DNA from 2 places in the Caballeronia sp. SL2Y3 genome. Region 1 is predicted to be linked to the other one. Evidence: predicted binding sites of a transcription regulator. Region 1 holds the regulator's gene; the other holds the start of a gene.
What was found. Region 1 encodes FNR, which switches genes on or off when oxygen is low (the NO sensors DNR and NnrR bind a similar motif). Its sites were predicted from a motif close to TTGATNNNNATCAA; they were not measured.

Region 1 (10,438 bases):
CGCCTTCGGTTTGCTCGGCATGGGCGAGCGCGTGCGGCAACTCGGCGGCGTCATCGCGTTTCAGAGCAGCCCGGGCGAGGGCTTTCGCATCAGCGTCGATCTTCCGCTGGACGGACTCGGCTGAAGCGGCGGTCGATGAATCGCACCCCGTGTCAACTCAGGCCGGACCTTCTCACGAGCCCGCTTTTCACGCACTGGGCGAGCAACGCATCCAACGACGTATGAGGCAGGGCCACGCCGATTGCGGCAATCGCGAGGCTTGTTGCGATTAGCACAACGCTCGCGCGGACTTACGATAATACTCGTTTAGGCATCCATATCATGTGAATGCCGCACCTACACGGCGATCGTCTTCGACGTCTTGAGCCCGATCCACATCAAGCCTTCTCGCAGTCCGGCCAGCAACGCATCGCTCTCGCTGACGAAAGTCGACGCGTGTTTGAAGCGATGAGCGAAACGCCCGCCTTCCACGTTCGGATGTTCGAGGCCGATCGAGCACAGGAAGCCTCGCGGCGTCTCCTCCGTCTGGCAGGTGACGACCCACTGCGCGGCTTCCACTCTGGCTTTGAGCGTCATGTTCATTCTCCCCTTGGACGCTTTTCACTCTATGCGCCGCTTTTTGGGCGCGTTTGCGCCAGGTCAAGGGAATGGCGCCCCGAACGCGGCGTTGCGCCGGCTTGATCTGCATCAAGGGCCGGTGAGCCGCGACCGGTAGAGTCGGGCGCAAGGAACGAATCGTCATTTCGACGCCACGAGGCCGTTATGTACACCCGCATTCTTGCACCCATCGACGGCAGTCCCACGTCCGCGCACGCGTTCGACGAAGCCTTGAAGATCGCGCGGGACAATCAAGCCGAACTGCGGCCGCTCTTCGTCGTGGACTTGCAGCCGGTCGCCTATGACGCGGCCGCCATGTTTTATCCCGACATGCGCGAGGCCATGATGGAAGAAGGCCGGCGCCTGACCTCGGAGGCCGCGAAGCGCATGGACCGCGAAGGCGTAAAGGGGACGCCGTTCATCGGCGAAGTGCAGTTGACGGGCGACGACATCGCCCAGCGCATCTGTCACTGCGCGGAAGACTTCGGCGCCGATCTCGTGGTGATGGGCACCCACGGCCGTCGCGGCTGGCGGCGCCTCGTGCTCGGCAGCGTGGCGGAACGCTTCGTTCGGCTCTCGCGCTGGCCCGTCATGCTCGTGCCGGGGCGCGACGCCGAGGAACTCGCGAGACGCGAGGCGGCCGCCGCCAGCGATTGAGACGGCGAAAGCCTGCGCGTGCGTCGGCAAGGGATCGGCGATAATGCATTCACAACGCGCTTAATGAAACCGCCCGGTCAAGCTGAAATAGCGCGACCGCGCGGACTCTCGCATCAGGCCGATATGACCAACAACGATGGCCCGGATTCCGTCACGGCATCGGCCGCTTCGGCAGGCCGGGTCGTCGCGCCGCGCGCCGGGCTCGCGACCGCCGTGCTCGCCGGCGCGATACTCTTTGCGGCGTGGTGGGCGCTCGTTCGAAGCACGGTGAACGCTTCCGCGCTCACGCCGCGCGTCGCGGTATTGCTCATCGCGAGCGGACTGGCGAGCGCCGTGCTGCTCGCCTGCCTCGTCTACGTCGTCTTCCTCATGCGACGCCGCACGCACGGCGTCGCGCCCGCGTTGGCCACACTGCCCCAGGCGCGGCTCGACGGCATCATTCGCGCGACGACCGAAGCCATCATCACCGTCGATTCGCAGCAGCGCATCGTGCTCTTCAATCCAATGGCCGAGCGCGTGTTCCGTTGCCCGGCGAGCGAGGCCATCGGCGCGTCGCTGTCGCGCTTCATCCCCGAGCGATACCGCACGGCCCACGAGGAACAGGTCCGGCGTTTCGGTCAGACGGGCGTGTCCGACCGTCAGATGGGCGCGCAGCGCGTGCTGTACGGCCTCCGTGCGGACGGCGAAGAGTTTCCCGTCGAGGCGTCCATCTCCCAGATCGACGATATCGACGGCAAGCTCTTCACGGTCATTCTGCGCGACGTGACCCAGCGCGTTGAGGCCGAGGCGGAACTGCAACGTTCGCGCGAGGAACTGCGCGCGCTGTCGGCCAATCTTCAGCACGAGCGCGAAAAGGAAAGGACGCGCATTGCGCGCGAATTGCACGACGATGTCGGACAAACACTGAGCGCGCTGAAGATGGACGTCGCCGCGCTCGAAGCGCGGCTCAACGCCAGCGCCGCGCCGCGCGACGACGTGGCCGGCCAGCTCGCGCGCATGCGCCGGGCGATCGACGGCAACATCGCTTCGTTGCGGCGCATCGCCGCTCATCAGCGGCCTGTCATGCTCGACGATCTGGGACTCGCCGCCGCCATCGACTGGCTCGTCGACGACTTCACGCAACGGCAGGGCATCGACGTGGAATGCGAGTTCGGCACGGGCGAGATCGCCTTCAATACGAACGCAGCGACCGCCGTTTTCCGTATCATTGAGGAGGCGCTCGACAACGTCGCGCTGCATGCGCGCGCAAGCCGCGTGAAGCTCTCGCTCGGCGCGGACGACGCCCATTGCGTGCTGCGTGTCGAGGACGACGGCGTCGGCGCGCCCGCGTTGCCCGGCGCGAACGGCAAGTCGTTCGGCCTGCTCGGCGTGCGCGAGCGCGCGAACGCGCTGGGCGGCACGGTACTGATCGAATCGAACCCGGACGACGGCTTCGCGCTGACTGTCCGGCTGCCGCTTGCTGCCGTGAGCGAACAGGAATCACAACCATGACGATCAAGGTGCTGATTGCGGACGACCATGCGATGGTGCGGGAAGGCCTGCGCCATATCCTCGACAACGCGCACGGATTCGAAGTCGCGGGCGAGGCGAGCGATGGCGCGAGCACGCTCCAGCTCGCGCGCTCCGCCGACGCCAACGTGCTCGTGCTCGACCTGTCGATGCCCGGCCGTCACGGGCTGGACCTGTTGAAGCAGATCAAGGAAGAACGGCCCGCGCTGCGCATTCTCGTCCTCACGATGCACGCCGAACAGCAATACGCGGCGCGTGCGTTCAAGGCCGGGGCGTCGGGCTATCTGACCAAGGAAAGCGCGAGCGCGGAACTGGTTGCGGCGCTCGCGAAGGTCGCGGCGGGCGGCGCGTATGTCAGCCTCGCCATGGCCGAGCGCATGGCGCAGAGCCTCGCCGAACCGGCCGACGCCCTTCCGCATCAGCGCCTGTCCGACCGCGAGTTCGACGTGTTCCGGCGGCTGTGCGCGGGCGAATCCATTAACGAGATCGGCGACGCGCTGTACGTGAGCGCGAAGACGGTCAGCACGTATAAAGCGCGCATCCTCGAAAAGATGCACCTGCCGCACGAGGCCGCGCTCGTGCGTTATGCCGTGCGGCACAAGCTCCTGGACGACGATACCGACGACAGCGACGGCAGCGGCGGCAGCGACGTGAGCGACGCCGGCCGCGACGTTTGAGCGCAGGCTTGTCAGGATTTCCCTACACCGCTTCGGAAACGCCTACCGAACTTTCCACGCGCGCCGATATATTTTTGAGATGGCGCGGCGAATAATTCGACGCATCAACCAACCGTTGCGCATCGAGGCTGTCGGGCCTTGCGATCGAAGCTGGCACGCGTGCGCGAATCGAGTTCGACAGGAGGCATCATGTTTCCGGTAAGCGATGGCAGAACGGCTGCGTCACCCGCATCGGCACCGGCCTCGCGCCGCGTGTATCAGATCGCCCATTCCGCCCATTCCCCTCGTTCCGGCAATAGCGCCGATCGCGCCGACTGCGACATCAAGCACAAGTCCGTACGCTGTTCGACCTGCTCGATGCAGCGCGTCTGCATGCCGGGCGGGCTCACGCCGGACGAATCCGCGCGTCTCGATGCCATCATCTGCTCGACGCGCACCGTGCGGCGCGGCGAAACGCTGTACCGTTGCGGCGACGCGTTCCAGAGCCTCTATGCGGTGCGCAGCGGCTGCTTCAAGACCGTGGTGCTGCACCGCGAAGGACAAGAGCAGCTCACGGGCTTCTATCTCGCTGGCGACGCGCTCGGGCTCGATGGCGTCAGCTCGGACCACCACAACTGCGATGCGATCGCGCTCGAAGACAGCGTCGTGTGCATCATTCCGTTCGATCTGCTGGAGGTGCTTTGCCGCGAAGTAAAAGCCATCCAGCATCATGTGCACCGGCTGATGAGCAGCGAGATCGTGCGCGAATCCAGCCTGATGATGCTGCTCGGCACCATGACGGCCGAACAGCGCGTCGCCGCTTTTCTGCTCAACATCTCGACGCGCATGAAGGCGCGCGGTTATTCGCCGGCGCAGTTCGTGTTGCGCATGACGCGCGAAGAGATCGGCAGTTATCTCGGGCTCAAGCTGGAAACCGTGAGCCGCATGTTCTCCAAGCTCCAGAAAGCCGGCGTGGTCGATGCGCGCGGCAAGGACGTACGCATTCTCGATCAGGCGGAACTGGAAAGCGTGTGAACGAATGCGCTCAGGCCGCGATGCGCAGCACCGCCGCGCCGACCATGCGTCCTTCGCGAAGATCGGAAAGCGCGCGGTTAGCGTCGGCGAGCGGATAGACCGTCGTTTGCAGATGGAGCGGGATGGACGCCGCGCGCTGCATGAATTCCTGACCGTCGGCGCGCGTCAGATTCGCCACCGACACGATGCGCCGCTCGCCCCACAACAGCGCATACGGGAACGCCGGAATATCGCTCATATGGATGCCGCCGCACACGACGACGCCGCCCTTCGCCAGCGCCGCGAGCGCGGCTGGCACGAGCGCGCCGGACGGCGCGAAGACAAGCGCGGCGTCGAGTTCATCGGGCGGCCGCTCGTCGCTGCTTCCGGCCCACGCCGCGCCCAGTTGCAGCGCAAGCGCTTGAGCGGCGCTGTCTTGCGCGCGCGTGAACGCATAGACGGTGCGGCCCTCGTGCCGGGCGATCTGCGCGACGATATGCGCCGCCGCGCCGAAGCCGTAGATGCCGATGCGCCTCGCATCGCCCGCCATCTTGAGCGTCCGGTAGCCGATGAGTCCCGCGCACAGGAGCGGCGCGGCATCGACGTCGCCGTAACGCGACGGCAGATGCAGGCAGAACCGGCTATCCGCGACCATTCGTTCGGCGTAGCCGCCATCCAGCGTATAGCCGGTGAAGCCGGGGTTATCGCACAGATTCTCGCGGTGCGTCGCGCAATAGGCGCAGTGGCCGCAGGTTTGGCCGAGCCACGGCACGCCCACGCGGTCGCCCACGACGAAGCCGTCCACGCCCGCGCCGATCGCGGCAACGCGGCCGACGACTTCATGCCCCGGAATGACCGGCCGTTTCGGATGCGCCAATTCGCCATCCACGACATGCAAGTCCGTCCGGCACACGCCGCACGCGACGACATCGACGAGCAGATGCCCCGGACCGGCGACAGGATCGTCGATATCGGCGGCGCGCAGTTGCGGGGCGGTGCCGTCGTAGAGCATTGCACGCATCATTTGGCTCCGTGCGTATCGGTTGTATCGCTTCCGCGATAGACGCTTCCTGTGTGGGCGGCGGGTGCATCGTCCGGCAATCTCCAGGCTCGATGCCGCTGTACCCGCACCGGGCCGCCGTCGTCGAAACGAAAATAGCCGCTGCGCAGCATGACCGGCATTCGTCCCACGCTGGTCAGCAACTGCTCGGCGGCGCCTTCTATCGCGACGCGGCCGAGTTCGAACGCGTGCCGCAAGTCTTCTTCCCGCGACGAAGCCGCGCCGAAATGATCTTCCAGCGCCTCGGCCGAGATCGTACAGGGGATACGCTCGCCGTCGACATAGGCATGGAAGGTGAGAGCGGGTTCATCGCCTGCATAGATGGGCGCGCTTTGCGAAAACGTGATGTTCATGGTGATGTGCCTCGCACGGGATGAGTCAAGCGGCGCCGGCTCGCCGCCCTTCGATCGCGACATACCTATGATTGTTCGCTTGCCCGAGGCCATGCCGCTTGATGCAGATCAAGCAGCTCGTGCCGTGTGGCCGCATCATCGTCATGTGTCTTTACCCGGAACCCTTGCGCCGCCATGCTCACTTACTGCGCCGAACCTCGCGCCGACCCGCGCGCCGACCGAGCCGTCCGCGCCCGTCATGCGCTCCTCATCGGCGTCGTCGCGGGCGTGCTCTTGAGCGCCGCGCCCGCGCTGGCGCAGACGGAAGTCAACGCGCTCGTCGATCAGCACCACTGCATGTTCTGTCATACCAACGATTCGCCTTTCCTCGCGCCCTCGTTTCAGCAGATCGCCGAGCGCTATCGCGACGATCCGAAAGCGCAGGCGATGCTCGAACACAAGTTGCGCGTGGGCGGGCGCGCGCACTGGGGCGACATGGCGATGCCTTCGCCGCCCGAGCGCGGCGGGTCCATTTCGGCGGAAGACGCGCATACGCTCGTGCAATGGGTGTTGCGCCACTAGACGTCCTCCATGGAGAGCGACATGCGTATCACGATCAAACTCGATGGTTTCGATCACGCCGCGCAATCGGCGTTTGCAGTGCTGTGGATCGACCGCGAACGCGGCCGCTGGTCGCGCGAAGCGCACGAGCGCGTCGAGTTGCCGGCATGGGGAACGTGGGAATCCGCGCCCGAAGGCACGCTGCTGCGCGATTCGGGCACCTTCGTGCCGCTCGTCTTGCTGCACGGACTGGTGCTCGCTGCCCTGCCCAAAGCGACCGGCGTACCGGAGCCGATGCAGCGAGGCCGCGCCGACTGTCTCGCATCGCGCGGCAGCAGAGCAACGTCCGCGAAGCTATGCGGACATTGGCATATCCAGTGCATAGACCGCGAGACGACGGTCCCCGAGCACGAGCTCTTTTCCGACGAAGAGGACTGTGCGCCATCGGCCGGATTGGGCTTCAGCGCAACATAGAGACGCCACCCGTCCTCACCGCGCCGGCGACGACATGAACCGTTGCTTCAGCAGGCCGACGGCATTGTCGAACGCGTGATGAATCGCGATGCTCAAGTCCGCGTCGGTAGTGCTTGCGACGGGCAGGAGGTCGAACTCGCGCGTGATGAGATCGAGGCGCGCATCGAAAATGCGCTGTCCCGATGGATCGCGGTAAGCCTCGACCGTCAGATGGCAATTGGCGATGTCCTTCGCCAGCCGCTCCAGCCGCACGAGTTCCACGCCCGCCTCGCGTTCCGCGTCGTTGGACCCCGCGAATCCGAGATACGCAATCTGCAATCCGAGGCCCATGGCTGTGCTCTCCCCTCTCTCTGCAAGTCTGCTCTGCAAGTCTGCTCTGCAAGTGCCGGCGCGCCGGTGAACACCCTTTCCGATGGCTCAGATCGTGGCGATCAGACCATCGTCCTGTATTCGCGCCGGACGCGGTTGACTCACATCAAGCAGCGCGCTGTCATGCTGCGTCGTCCGGCAAGCGCGAACCCGGTTCGACGACATAATCTCTGAAGTTCATCTCGATGCTGCGAATCTGGCTCGCGCAGCTCGAATAGAGCCAGCCTGGGCCGCCGTCCATGCCGTACATGCCGCGGCACATGCCCCTCAGGCTGATGCGCGCCCGGTCGCCGTCGAAGCCATTGCCGGCCGCCGGCGTGCGCGTGGCCCAAAGATAAACGACGCCTGCTTCGAGCGGACGCCCTGTCTGAATGCTCGCCGCGTCCGCGCGACGAATGCGCGTGGCCGAATGACGCGCCACATACTGCCGCGTGCGCTCCCAGCGCGCCGTACATTCTTCGCGACCCGTGCATTCGACCGACGCCAGCTCTCTTGCTTCTGCAAGTCGCGGCTCAGTCTCCCTGAAACGATTCCAGCGCGCGTCGGACGAACAAGCGGCCACACTCAGCAGCAACGCCGCATAAAGCATGCGGTATCTCATCTCGCGCTCCATCTGTAGTCGTCGTCACGCGAAATAACCATACCGCGATGTAGCGCGGTGTTATTGATCTGCCTCAGTGGACGGTCATATGCCGGTGTCGGTGCCGGTGTCGGTGCAACACACTGCACTGCCCGCAAGAGCGGCTGCCGCGCCGCCTCACCGCCAGATCAATCCGCGTTTTTCCATATCACATAGCCGAGCACCGCCAATGCGATGACGAACACCGTCGCCACCGCGATGGCCGCTATTCCGAGGATCTTGCTCATCGCATCCGCTCATGAAGTCGTCGTCCGCACGCTGGCGGCAGCGCATCAGACATCCTCCTCCATGCTGTCGAAGAGTTCGTCCTCCTGCGCGCAATGAACCCGTACGATCTCATCGAGCGCGAAAAGAAGACGCTGTATCTCCTTCCTCGCCGGCGCGTCATTGTCTTCAGCCGGGAGATCGGCCGCGAGTCTCCGCAACTGGAAAACAAGGCGAAAAATCTCGCGATGACTGCCGCTCAGTGCGGCCATCGGATCGTCGCCTGCGAGGCGCTTCGCGAGATACGGATAAAGGTGCAGGTCGTCCCGCTCTTCGTGAGGCAGAAGCTCGCGCGTCAGACGCTCGTTGATCCTCTCCAGTTCCGCCTTTACCGAGGCGCCGGGCAACTCGGGCAATTGGTAGGCAATGCGTCTGAGTTCGTCGAGCAACGGTTCGATTTCCGAGTGAGCCGCGCGCAACCGGCCCGATTCGCCAGGCGGCAGCGCCTTCATGCCGCGTGGCCGCGTTGCCGTTCGCAATGCCCGCAGCGCATTGCCTAGGACGGCGACGTCGATCAGTTCCTGCAGCACCGCGCCTTCCAGCGGCCTCAGCAGGCCGAACGCCGCCACGATCATCGCCGCGATGGACAGGCCCATGCCGGTCATCACGCACTGCACGGCAATGCGGCGCGACGACCGCGCAATGCGCAACGCATCGACGAGCCGATCGAGACGATCGGCGAGCAGCACGACGTCGGCCGCCTCCGCCGATGCCGCCACGCCGCGCGCGCCCATCGCGATGCCGACGTCCGCTGCGGCAAGCGCGGGCGCATCGTTGATGCCGTCGCCGACCATCGCCACGACCGCGCCCTTCTGCGCTGCCTGAATGGCCGCGAGCTTGTCCGCTGGCGTCTGTTCCGCGTAGACCTCCGTCACGCCGAGGCTCGCGCCGATGGCTTCGGCGACATCACGCCGGTCGCCCGTCAGCATGCCGAGCCGCGCGATGCCGGCCTGCCGAAGCAAGCGCAATGCTCTCGGCGTATCGAGGCGGACATCGTCGGCGAGCCACAACGCGCCGGCCATGACGCCGTCGATATCGACGAAGAGCGACGAACCGCCTTCACGTCCGAGACGGCGCAGAAAGGCCGCGCTCCACGGCGCCGCGGGCGCGCCGGCCGCCGCATGGCCGAACGAGCCTATGACCACGCGCTTTCCGTCGACGTTGCCGCTCACGCCCGCCCCGGCCGATTCGACCACTTCCGTGGGCGCGGCGAGGCGCATGCCCCGCTTGCGGGCGGCGAGCGTCACCGACTCGGCCACGACATGAGGCGAAGCCTGCGCAAGCGACGCAGCCATATGCAGCACGAAGTCGGACGCGAAACCTTCGCTGCATTCGATGCGCACGAGCTTCGCCCGCCCGCTCGTCAGCGTCCCGGTCTTGTCGAAGAACAGCACCTGTGTGCTCGCGAGGCGTTCCAGCGCGCCGCCGTCCTTGATCAGCACGCCGCGTTTCGCGCAGGCGGAGATGCCCGAGACGATCGCCACCGGCACGGCGAGTATCAGCGGACAAGGCGTGGCGACGACCAGCACGGCCAGCGCGCGAACGACGTCTCTCGTGGCGATCCAGACGCCGCCTGCCAGGATCATCGTGAACGGGACGAACAGCAGCGCATAGCGGTCCGCGAGCCGCACGGCGCGGCTTCGCGACCGCTGCGCCGTCTCCACCATGCGGACGATGCCCGCGAACGTGCTGTCGCGTGCCGCGGCCGTGGCGATCATCTCGAACGGCGCGCCGGCGTTGATGACGCCGCTCCTGACCGCGTGCCCCGCGCCGCGCGCCATGACCGCCGACTCGCCCGTGACGGCGGATTCGTCGAGCGCGGCTTCGCCGAGCAGCGTGCCATCCACGGGGACGCTTTCGCCCGCGCGCACGAGCAGCCGGTCGCCGGGGCACGCCGCCTCGGGCTCGATACGCCGCCATTCGCCGTCTTCGAAACGATGCGCCTCATGCGGCGCGCGGCTCAGGAGCGCAGACAAGGCCTTGCGCGCGCGGTTCTGCGCGAAGCCTTCGAGCGCGCCGCCGCTTGCGACCATCAGCGAGATGATGGCAGCAGTCAGCGACTCGCCGACGGCAGCCGCCACGCATATCGAGAGCAGCGCGAGGATATCGACGCCCGGCTCGCGGCGACGCAGCGCACGCACGATCGACACCGACAGCATGACAAGCGCCGGCAGCGTCGACGCGAGCCAAAGCAAGCGCGCAAGCTCGACGCGGCCAGCGAGATGCAAAATCCCCCCGGCCGTGAGCAGCAGCGCGGTGACCGAGACCACCGTGAGTTGCGTCACACACGGTTTCGGGATGACGC
Region 2 (10,438 bases), on a different replicon from region 1:
ATCGATAGCGGCGAGCAGCCACTCGCCGCACGCGCGCAGATCGGCGGCGGCTTGCGAGAGCGGATCGTAGTGAATGAGCGTGGTGTCGCACGCGAGCGATTCACAGACGCCTTCGTCGTGATGGATCACGCCCGGAAACAGCTTCGCGCCGAGCATGTTGCGCAGCACCTTGAGCACGTCCTTGCTCAGCTGGCGCGACTGGTCGACCTGATTGACGACATAGCCCTGGCCGGCGAAGTCCTGTCGCGGCGCGGCGTAGGCATCGACCATGCGCTCCATGCCGGGAATCGCGGCGTAGGAGGCGGCGTCGGCCAAGACCACGTTCAGCGCGAAGTTCGCGGCCGTCAGCGCGGTGCGCGTGTAGACCGACGAGCCCGGCGGCGTGTCGACGATCACGATGTCGTTCGCATCCAGCGCGAGCGCATCGAGCGAGCGCGCGAGCCACGACGGGTCGCTGTCGACGAGCGCCTCGAAGCGGCGGCGGTCGTCCTCGGTCACGGCGCCGTAGGGCAGCACGGTCACGCCATCGACGCCGTCGAACATCACCGACTGCCACGGCTCGCGGCTCAGCGTCGTGCGCGAGATGCCGTCGATGCTGTCGAGCGGAATGCCGAAATGCAGGCGCAGCGCGTTCTGCGGATCGAGATCGAGCACGATCACGCGGCGGTTGCGCGCGGCCACCACCGAGGCGAGATTGGCGGCGAGCGTCGTCTTGCCGACGCCGCCCTTCGCGGAAACTACCGTGATGACTCTCATAAGCGGGGAAGGCGGCCGGCGCGCGTGTTCGTGGGTTCGCTCACCGCGCGGCCGGCGTGCCGCAGACGTTCGAACAGGACGTTGAGTGAATCCGCCGGTGCGTCCGTCGCCTCTTGCGCTTGCGGCTTGAAGAGCTTGCCGAGGATGGACTGGGGCGCGGAAGGCGCGGGCGCGCTCGGCACGCTTTTAGGCACTTGTGCCGGGGCGCGGCGCGCGGGTTCCGGCTTCAGCGCGGCGGCTGCGTTCGCGACCGGCGGAACCGATGCAACGGCAGCAACGGTTGCAACGGCCGAATCAGGAATCGTTCCTGTCTCGTCCGACGCCGATTCGCCCGTCGCCGCAAAGCGCAATGCGCTCAGCGATTCCGCGCCGGGCGGAGTGACCGGCGGAATCGCGCGGCGATGCGCGCGCATGAAGAGCTGGCGCTTGCCGCGATTGATGGGCATGCCCGTGGGCTGCGTGTCGGATGGCTCGCTCGAATGCACTTGCGCCTCGCGGCGCGGCCCGATGTCGGGGATGGCGGGCTGCGCGAAGTCGAGCGTCGCGAGCAGCGGCCAGCGGGTGCGCGCCGACTGCGCCTCGTTCTCCCGGCCGATTTCCTGGTAATCGCCTGCATTGCCGCCGAAATGGTCGAACAGCTTCTGGATATCGCGCGAAGTACTCATGATGCCGCTTCCTCGTCGTGCCTTACGTGATGCGTGGCCGGTACTGCTCGTTGTGGTCCGCCGAACCGGGCGGTCGATGCCGCCGCGTCGAGGCGGCGGTCACCGGTATTCGAAATGCCGGATTCAGACTGCGGCGCGCGCGAGCCTGAACTCGATGGCGGCGTCGCCGCCGAATTCGCTTGCCTGCCGGATAGCGAGCCCTTGCGCGCCCAGGCCGGCGAGCCACTGCTGATACGCGCCTTCGAGAAACGCCGGCGTCCACGCGAGGGCGCTCTCGCCGAAGGCCGGCAACGGCGCGCAGTAATGCACGATGCTCAGGTGGTCGCGCTCGTCGGACAGTTCGACGAAGCCCCAGTCGGTGTCTCGCCACAGCGCGTTGAGCGCATCCGCGAGCGCGGACGTCGAATCGCAGGGCGGCAGCGCATGCGCCTTCGCGAAACGGCTGCCCACGCGATGCATCAGCTCGCGCAGTTCGCCATGTCCGATCTGCGCCTCGAACTCATCCGCGAGCGCGGACAGCACGCCGCGCCATTGCCTGGATATTTGTCTGTCCAAAAGATAATCGAAGATAGCGGCCATGTTTTTATTAGGGCGTGCGAGCACCGATCCGGACGTTTGTCCAGGCGCTATTACCGCCAGAACTTACTTCAATGCGTTTTTTTTTGCCAGTGAAAAGACTAGCTGTTGTTTCTGTCAGTTCGGCGAATGCGGCGGGGAAGCGGCTGTTTCTGGGATCTCGCAGCTCAAGTGAACGTAAGCTGGACAAGCCTTCCCGCGTGACGGCGATGACATGCAACGGCCTTCGCGGCGGCGGCAGTGTACCATCTCGTTAATGTGCCGAAGCCATGCGTCGCGGGTGTTATTTCATCCCGATCGACCCTATGCGGAACTAATTACTTGAGCGATTTCGTCGCCGCTTTATCGTTTGTCTAAGCGTCGTGGGCGTGAATGCGGCCATTGCCAATGGGATGTGGCACGCGACCGGCTGGCGCGTGCGCGGATTGCGTGGTGTCCCGATTACATCAAGCGGCCCCATTCATAATCGACGCTGTCCGGCGTCAACGGGAACAAGCCCGCGCCGGGCGTGAATGTCAGTTCACCGAAATAAATGTGATCGTCCACGTTATAGAGGTCGACCCGCACGAAGTCGAAATCGCTTGCCAGGGTGCGCGCTACCCATAGGATTTCGTCGAGATTGTGCGGACGGGGAGCGGGCGTGTCGCTCTGCGAGTAGTGCCCCATCTTGATGTCGAGCCGGTTCCAGTGAGCGTCGTAGATATCGCCGCGTGGATGTCCTTCGAATCGATCCGAAATCACGAGAATGAAAATCTGCGGATCGTCGGCGTTTCTGTTGAAGACATGGATCTTGATATCGGGCGGCACCTTGTTGTCCGGCCCGAGAAGGAGCTTCTCGAACAGAATGCGGCGCTCGATAGCCTGATAGTGCCGTTCCCTCGCCACCGTGAAGAAGTTCGTCGACAACCAGCGCTGCGCCAGCGCATTCAGCGCCTCGAACGAGGTCTCGCGCTTGTCCCTGACGAGCTTCACGAACCCGCAGCCGTGATTCGCCTTCATCACGAAGGTGGAAGGAAGCGCGTCGAAGTCGCGCTGGGTGAAAGTGGACGGCGCGGCGAACAGCGGAATCAGATACTTTTCGCCGATCTTGTCCGCGACATAAGCGCGAACCTTCAGCTTGTCGGAGAGATCGGTATAACGCGGGTCGGGCGCAAGGCACCGCTGCAAGACCTTCTCGTTGAACGTGGCCGGATTGCGCAGATTCGGGAAGCGGCCGATCCTGCGACGATGATAAAGGCTCAGCAACACCTTGTCGGGCAAGCAAACCTTGATACCGTGAATGAGCATTTGTCTTGCGGTCATTCATCTGCCTCCATCGTCAGCGGTCGACTCGAACGCTCGCTCAGTTAGGATTCTCGACGCGACGTGGCTCGACAAGCGAGCCCGACGGCGGAACGGTCAAACGAGAATGAAGGCACTAACTGGGTGGACGGTTGTAACCGACCGCTACCTCGTCGCCATGATAGGTGTGGTCGTCCGCGCTCGTGGGCGTGGCGTAGCCGAACGTTCGAACGAGCAGTCTTTCCAGATCCGCATCGAGCGCTTGGCCGTTGAATTCGTTCTCCACCTTGCGACGAGCGTTCGTGCGCATCGCCTGCACATCGACCTTTCCCTCCACGATTGCCGAAAGCGCCTCGGCGATGCCGCTTGCCGAACGCTCCTCCACGAGCAGGCCTGTCACGCCATGCGTCACGAGCTCCGGTATGCCGCTGTGCCGGGTCGCGACGACCAGCACGCCCGTCGCCATGGCCTCCATGATCGACACCGGAATGCCTTCCATGTCGCCGTTGCTGGCCACGACGGAGGGCAGCAGAAACACGTCTGCGCTCTTCAGTTCTTCGAACACGCGCTCGTGCGAGCACTTGCCGAGAAAGTTGATCTCGTTCGTACTGGACGACGCAGCGCTGCGCAGCGCGTCTTCGAGCGGTCCGAAACCGATGAGGTTCAACTGCACCGGATGCCGGCAACCACGCACTCCTTCGATGGCGTACGCCAGTCCCTTTTTTTCGGTGAATCGCGCCACGCTCAGTACCTTGAGCGGGCGATGCAACGGCCGGTTGCTCGCCTGCGGAGTCAGCCGGTGCGTTTCCACGCCCACGTGGTGAACCTTCGTTCGCGATTCGGGCGCGCCCCATTCGATGAGCCGGTTGCGCCAGAGATTACTGATCGGCAGTAGCAGCGGGCTCAGGCGAAAGAGGCGCCGATAATGCGGCAGCCATCGCTCGACGACCGCGTGATCGCTCATGTCGGCACCATGAAAGACGGTGACGATAGGCCCGCTCAGCAGTCCGGCTTCCTTCAGATACATGGCGCGCACGCCGATGGGGCCGAAGTGCGCGATCACGACGTCGAAGTCGATGCCCTCCGTGTCGCCGCCCGACACGATGTCGATGAATGCAGAACGACACCCGGTCGCCGCCGCGCGAAGGGCGACAGACAGGCGCTTGCGCCGCTTGTCGTCGATGCAAGCCAGGGCGCCGAGCTTCGCGCACGACACGGAGTGGCGCAGCATGCTGACGTCTTGTCGAAAGACGCGCAACTCCACGCGTCCCCGCGTGGGGTCCACCGCAGTGTCGTCGTACTTCGCAGCCAGGGCGAACACCTCGTGACCGCGCTCTGCGAAGCCTTTCATCTGACGGAGAACGAACGTTTCGGACGGAACCGGCAATCTGTCGACGATGAATGCAATTCGCATCGGCTACCCTCGGAAATGTGGTCGCGTCAAACGCAGTGCATTCGCGTGACTGGCGATGCCACGGCATGGCACGTGTCATCGTTGCAGTCATGCACTGGCTTGTCGTTCGTCTTGCCGATGGTAGTCGATCGAAAATGGAAATGCACTCGCTGCGTGGCCGCCGCAAGCGATTCATTCGTCGTACGAATCGACGGGGAGTGCTGTCCTTGCCGGCTCAACAAGCGGGCAAGCGGTAGAACATTTCGTTCACCGAACGATGTCTACGCTTGCCGGCTGAGGCTCAGCGGACGTTCACGCAGCGAAAGCCTGCATAGACGTACTGATAGTGCCCCTGAAACCAGTTGCGAAAGCTCGGGCGCAGCATGCATGCAGCCGTGCGCGGAGAACCGCCCTTGATGACGAAGTGCTTGCCGTCGAAGAAGTTGGCGGAATAGCCGAGATAGAAAGGAAACGGCTCGAAGCCTGTGAGCGGGCCGAAGGTCGTGGATGTCCACTCCCAGCCGTTGCCGTATTGCCCCTCCACGCCGAAATCGCTGCGGTTATCCGGATGCGCCTGCACGGGCGTCGGGTCCCAGCGGCGGAAGTCGAAGTTGCCTTCCGCGACGTGCGGCGCGCCGATGGCCGCGCGCTGCCACTCCGCTTCCGTCGGCAGGCGCTTGCCGGCCCAGCGCGCATAGGCGTTCGCTTCGGCATAGCTCACGTAGACCGGCCAGTCGAGCGGCAGCGCGATCTCCTCGAACATCGTGCGCAGCTTCCAGCCCGAGTCCGTTGGATGCTGGTTGTCGGCGCCTTCGTCGCCGCGCACCCAGAACGCCGGATGCGCGATGCGCTGCGCTTCCTTCCACGCCCAGTCGTCGTCGGTCCACAGCGCGCGGTTCCAGTAACCGCCCGCGTCGATGAAGCGCAGATAGTCGCCGTTCGACACCATGTAGCGGTCGATGTCGAACGCAGGCACGTCCAAGCGCATTTCGCCGAATTCGTTGTCCCAGCCGAAGCGCTGGCTTTCGCGCGAGAGGCCGAGCGTCACGCTGCCGGTCGGAACGTGCACGGTTTCATGCGAGAGCGCGCGATCCGTTGTGCGCTCGGACGCGGCATCGGCCGGTGCTTTTTTCCTGTCGACCGGTAATTGATGCAACATGTACGCAAGCGTCTCCGCGTGCATCAGCCGATGCTCGATCGCGACTTCGAGCAGCTTCGCGGGCGACTCGTCGGCGGAAACGGGGTGCGCGACGAGCGTGATGGGATCGAAGCGCGCGTCGATGTCCGCGCGCACTCGCGCACGGTATGCGTGCACTTCGTCGAGCGAGGGCCAGTCGCCGGGTTGGTCCGTCGGCAGACCGCCATCCACCGGGTCGATGCCGAACGCGAATAGCTGGTCGTAAGCAGGCTGGGCGTTCGGCAGATGGAACAGGCGCTGGTCGAACAGATTGCGGTCGAACGCCTCGAGATGGCCGATATAGAATACGATACGGTGGCGCTCGGCAATCGGCCGATCGTACAGATGCTCGCGCTTGACGATGTCGAAGAGTTCATCGGTGACGCGGCGCGCTTCGGCGAGCCGGTCGAGCAGCGGATGACGCAGGGATGGTTCGCGATTCATGTCGCTCGGTCTCCGTGGCAGGCCAAGGCTGTGCCCTGGAAAACGAAAAGACTAATGCGAAGCGAAGCGCGTGCCAAGCCGATAATGGCCGGCGTTTGTTCGGGCGCGGCGAAGAATCCGGCACGAAGCCCCACCGGGCGGGGCGGCAGGCTAAATGTCAGGTACTGCGGTCAGATACTGCGCAGGCGCTCGAAATCGCGGATGCGAATGGATTTGCCGTGCGCCTCGATCAGCCCGAGCTTGTCGAAGCGCGACAGCGTACGGCTCACGGTTTCGAGCGTCATGCCGAGATAGCTGCCGATGTCGTCGCGCGTCATGCGCATGGTGAACTCCGTCGCCGCATAGCCGCGCCGCGCGAGCCGCGCCGACATATCGAGCAGAAGGCGCGCGACGCGTTCGTCGGCGCGCAGCATGCCGAGTCGCACGACATGGTCCGATTCGCGGTTGATCGCCTGGCTCATCATGCGGTGCATGCGCCGCTGAAGCGCGTCGGTTTCGCGGCACATGCGCTCGAAAAGCGCGTACGGCACGACGCAGACCGTGCTGTCTTCCAGCGCCACCGCGTCGCACGTATGCCGCCCGTCGCCGATGCCGTCGAGACCCAGGGCGTCGCCCGCGAGTAGCAGTCCGGTAACGCGCTCCCGGCCGCCGTCGCGGCTGCCGTCATGCGTGACCAGCGTCTTGAGCGAGCCGGAGCGCACCGCGTAGAGCGAATCGAACGGGTCGCCGGTGCGAAACAGCGCCTCGCCGCGCCGTATCTTGCGCGTGACGGAGATGATGTTCTCCAGCCGCGAGACATCGTTGGCGCACAGCCCTTCGGGCATGCACAGATGGCGCATGGCGCAGCTGGAACAATGCGCGGCCCGGCGCCGCATGGAAGACGATTCGGACATGGCGGACTTCGTTTCTTGATAAATGACAAAACGATTGTCCCATGGCAGACGTTGCCGGCACCGCGAAAAAATGCCGCGCCCCCGCGCCTTGCCCGATGCTTACATCATGGGTTAGCCGCGGTGTCCCGAACGTCCTGAACGTTTGAAACGCCTGCCGCCGACGGAATCAGCAGCACCGGCAGCGTGGCCTGCCGCAGACAACGCTCGGCCACGCTGCCGAGAATCAGCCGTTGCATGCCCTTGCGGCCGTGCGTACCCATCACGAGCAGGTCGGCATTGAACGTGCTGGCAGCCGAGAGAATGAGCGAGGCGACGTCGTCGCTCGCGGTGGCGTCGGCGGTCACGACACTGCCCGCAATGCCGCTCGCTTTCATCGCCTCGGCGGCCTCGCGGGCGAGCGTCGCGCCTTGCTCGGCGAGCCCCGCCTGCAATGGCGACGGATCGTAGCCGGGGAAGTCCATGTAGAGCGGCGCGCTTTCGACGACGTAGAACGGCTGCATGACGGCCTCGTGCTGGACCGCCAGATCGAGCGCCGTCTGGAAGGCGCGTTGCGACGTGCGGCTGCCGTCGATGGCGACGATGATGCGTTTGAACATTGGCGTGTGCTCCGTTGATCGATGTCGAAAGCGCGATGGCGTTTCGCTGCGTCTCGGTCGTTCGGACCCGCAAACGCACGGGCAGGATAGCGCGCGCAGGCTCGCGCATTTCTGAGATGAGTCGATCCGCCGCACGCAACGCCGTACAATTCGTCTTTCCACCGACTAAGCGCCCGCTTAACACCCGACCGCATGACCGACGCCCGCACGACCGACGCCCGCACGCCTGACGCCCCTTCTCACGCACTTGCGTTCCGCACGGCTCTTTACGCGATGCTCGGCATCGGCCTCGTCAACATGCTGGTCGCGCTGGACCAGACCGTGGTCAGCACGGCGCTGCCGTCCATCGTCGCGGAACTGCACGGCTTCGAGTATTACGCGTGGATCGCGAGTGCCTACCTGCTCGCTTCCGTCGTCACCGTGCCTGTGTTCGGGCGGCTCGGCGACTACTTCGGGCGCAAGCGCTTCGTCATCGCGGCGGTGATCACGTTCACCGTGGCGTCCGTGCTGTGCGGGCTCGCGCCGAACATGCTGTTTCTCGCGCTGGCTCGCGGGCTGCAAGGCGTCGGCGGCGGCATGATGGTCGGCACCGCGTTCGCCGCGATTCCCGATCTTTTCCCCGATCCGCGCACGCGCGTGCGCTGGCAAGTGGTGCTCGCGGCGGCCTACGGCATCGGCACGGCGGCGGGGCCGTCGCTCGGCGGCTGGATGAGCCAGCACTGGGGCTGGCGTTCGACCTTCCTCGTCAATCTGCCGGTCGGCGCGGCGGCGCTGTACTTCATCTGGGCGCATCTGCCGAATCTGCACCGGCCGCGCGAAGGCGGCGTGAAGATCGACTGGCTCGGCGCGGCGCTCGTCGCGCTCGTGCTCGGCGGGTTTCAGTCGCTGATCGAGTCCGTGCCGAAAAGCGGCCTCTCGGGCGGCAACATCGCGCTCGGCTGCTTGGTCGTCGCGGGCGCGGCGGCGCTCCTGGTCTGCGAACGGCGCGCGACGCATCCGATTCTGCCGCTCGACATCTTCCGCGATCCGCATCTGGTCACGCTGTTCACGCTGTCGTTTCTCGCGGGCTTCGTGATGTTCTCGCTGATCTTCTTTGCGCCGCTCTTGTTGCAGGGCGGCTTCGGGCTGTCGCCGCAGGAGGCCGGGCTGCTCGCGACGCCGATTGCCGCGTGCATCGCCATCGGGAGCTTCGTGAATACGCGTATCGTGATTCATCTGCGCAAGCCGACGAAGATTCTGACCATCGGCTTTTCGCTCTTGCTGGTGGCGTCGGTCGCGCTGGCGTTCGCGCGCGCCACGACGCCGCATGTCTGGATCGAGTTGCCGATGGCCGCGGTCGGCATCGGCCTCGGCTTCGTGCTGAACAACATGAACGTGTTCGGCCAGGAGATCGCTGGCCGTGAGCGCTTCGGCATCACGACGGCGCTGCTGCAATCGACGCGCATGGTCGGCGGCATGCTCGGCACGAGCATCGTGGGGACGATCGTCGCGCATCATTACGCGAGCGTCGTGACGCGCACGATCAGCGTGCTCGGCGCGGGCGCAGCGGCGCAATGGCAGCCGCGTTTCGCGGACCCGCGCATTCTGGTCGACGAAGCGTTGCGCGATACCATGCAGCGCGAGCTGACGGCGGCGGCGCTGGACGCGCCCGCGCTCTTCGACGCCGCCCGCGATGCGCTCGTGCAGTCGGTGCACATCGGCGTCATGCTGACGGGCGTGGCCGCGCTCGTCGCCGCGCTGCTCGTGCGGCGCATCGGGCATATCACGTTCCGGCGGGCGGGCAAGGGCTGAGCGGCACGCGTAATGCGTGCGCGGCACGTTCACACTCGTTGGCGCCCGTGACGGGCGGCAGCACCAGCACGGAGAAATCACCATGATGATCACCGGAGAAATGCTGATCGGCGCGACGGCCGTGCGGGGCACGGACGCCACGCTGCGCGCCTTCGACCCGGCGCGCAACGTCGATCTCGAACCCGTGTTCGGCGGCGGCGGGGCGGCGGAAGTCGCGCGCGCGTGCGAACTGGCCGACGCCGCGTTCGATCCGTATCGCCAGGCACCGCTGGAGACGCGCGCGCAACTGCTGGAAGCGATTGCGGACAACATCCTCGGCATGGGCGATGCGCTCATCGAGCGCGCCCAGGCCGAATCCGCGCTGGCTAAGGCGCGGCTCGAAGGCGAACGGGCACGCACCGTCGCGCAGTTGCGGCTCTTTGCGTCGCTCGTGCGCGAAGGGCGCTGGCTCACCGCGACGCTCGATTCCGCGCAGCCGGAGCGCAAGCCCGCGCCGCGTCCGGACCTGCGCTTGCAGAAGATTCCGGTCGGACCGGTCGCCGTGTTCGGCGCGAGCAATTTTCCGCTGGCGTTCTCGGTGGCGGGCGGCGACACGGCGGCGGCGCTGGCGGCGGGCTGTCCGGTCGTCGTGAAGTCGCATCCGGCGCATCTCGGCACCTCCGAGATGGTCGGGCGCGCGGTGCAGAAGGCCGTCGCCGAGACGGGCCTGCACGAAGGCGTGTTCTCGCTCGTCGTCGGCGCGGGCAACGCCATCGGCGAGGCGCTTGTCGCGCATCCGGCGATCAAGGCGGTCGGCTTCACGGGCTCGCGGCGCGGCGGGCTGGCGCTGATGGAGATCGCAGCGAAGCGCCCGGAGCCGATCCCGG

Region 2: the regulator FNR is predicted to act here: its motif matches at 7,796-7,809, upstream of LDZ26_RS17505 (universal stress protein).

What each region holds. Positions count from the first base shown of each region.
Region 1 covers NZ_CP084263.1:662,297-672,734, reverse strand. The annotation lists gene LDZ26_RS25425 (PAS domain-containing sensor histidine kinase) at 1-124, shown strand, start outside; gene LDZ26_RS25420 (hypothetical protein) at 337-576, opposite strand; gene LDZ26_RS25415 (universal stress protein) at 763-1,254, shown strand; gene LDZ26_RS25410 (PAS domain-containing sensor histidine kinase) at 1,378-2,745, shown strand; gene LDZ26_RS25405 (response regulator transcription factor) at 2,742-3,440, shown strand; gene fnr (fumarate/nitrate reduction transcriptional regulator Fnr) at 3,630-4,454, shown strand; gene LDZ26_RS25395 (zinc-dependent alcohol dehydrogenase family protein) at 4,465-5,454, opposite strand; gene LDZ26_RS25735 (DUF1488 domain-containing protein) at 5,454-5,939, opposite strand; gene LDZ26_RS25385 (cytochrome C) at 6,021-6,407, shown strand; gene LDZ26_RS25380 (DUF3564 family protein) at 6,429-6,860, shown strand; gene LDZ26_RS25375 (hypothetical protein) at 6,876-7,190, opposite strand; gene LDZ26_RS25370 (hypothetical protein) at 7,351-7,830, opposite strand; gene LDZ26_RS25365 (heavy metal translocating P-type ATPase) at 8,142-10,438, opposite strand, start outside.
Region 2 covers NZ_CP084261.1:903,222-913,659, reverse strand. The annotation lists gene bcsQ (cellulose biosynthesis protein BcsQ) at 1-756, opposite strand, end outside; gene bcsP (cellulose biosynthesis protein BcsP) at 753-1,421, opposite strand; gene bcsD (cellulose biosynthesis protein BcsD) at 1,545-2,000, opposite strand; gene LDZ26_RS17525 (ATP-grasp fold amidoligase family protein) at 2,439-3,299, opposite strand; gene LDZ26_RS17520 (glycosyltransferase) at 3,415-4,692, opposite strand; gene LDZ26_RS17515 (SUMF1/EgtB/PvdO family nonheme iron enzyme) at 4,973-6,292, opposite strand; gene LDZ26_RS17510 (helix-turn-helix domain-containing protein) at 6,463-7,185, opposite strand; gene LDZ26_RS17505 (universal stress protein) at 7,290-7,781, opposite strand; gene LDZ26_RS17500 (MFS transporter) at 8,055-9,572, shown strand; gene LDZ26_RS17495 (aldehyde dehydrogenase (NADP(+))) at 9,655-10,438, shown strand, end outside.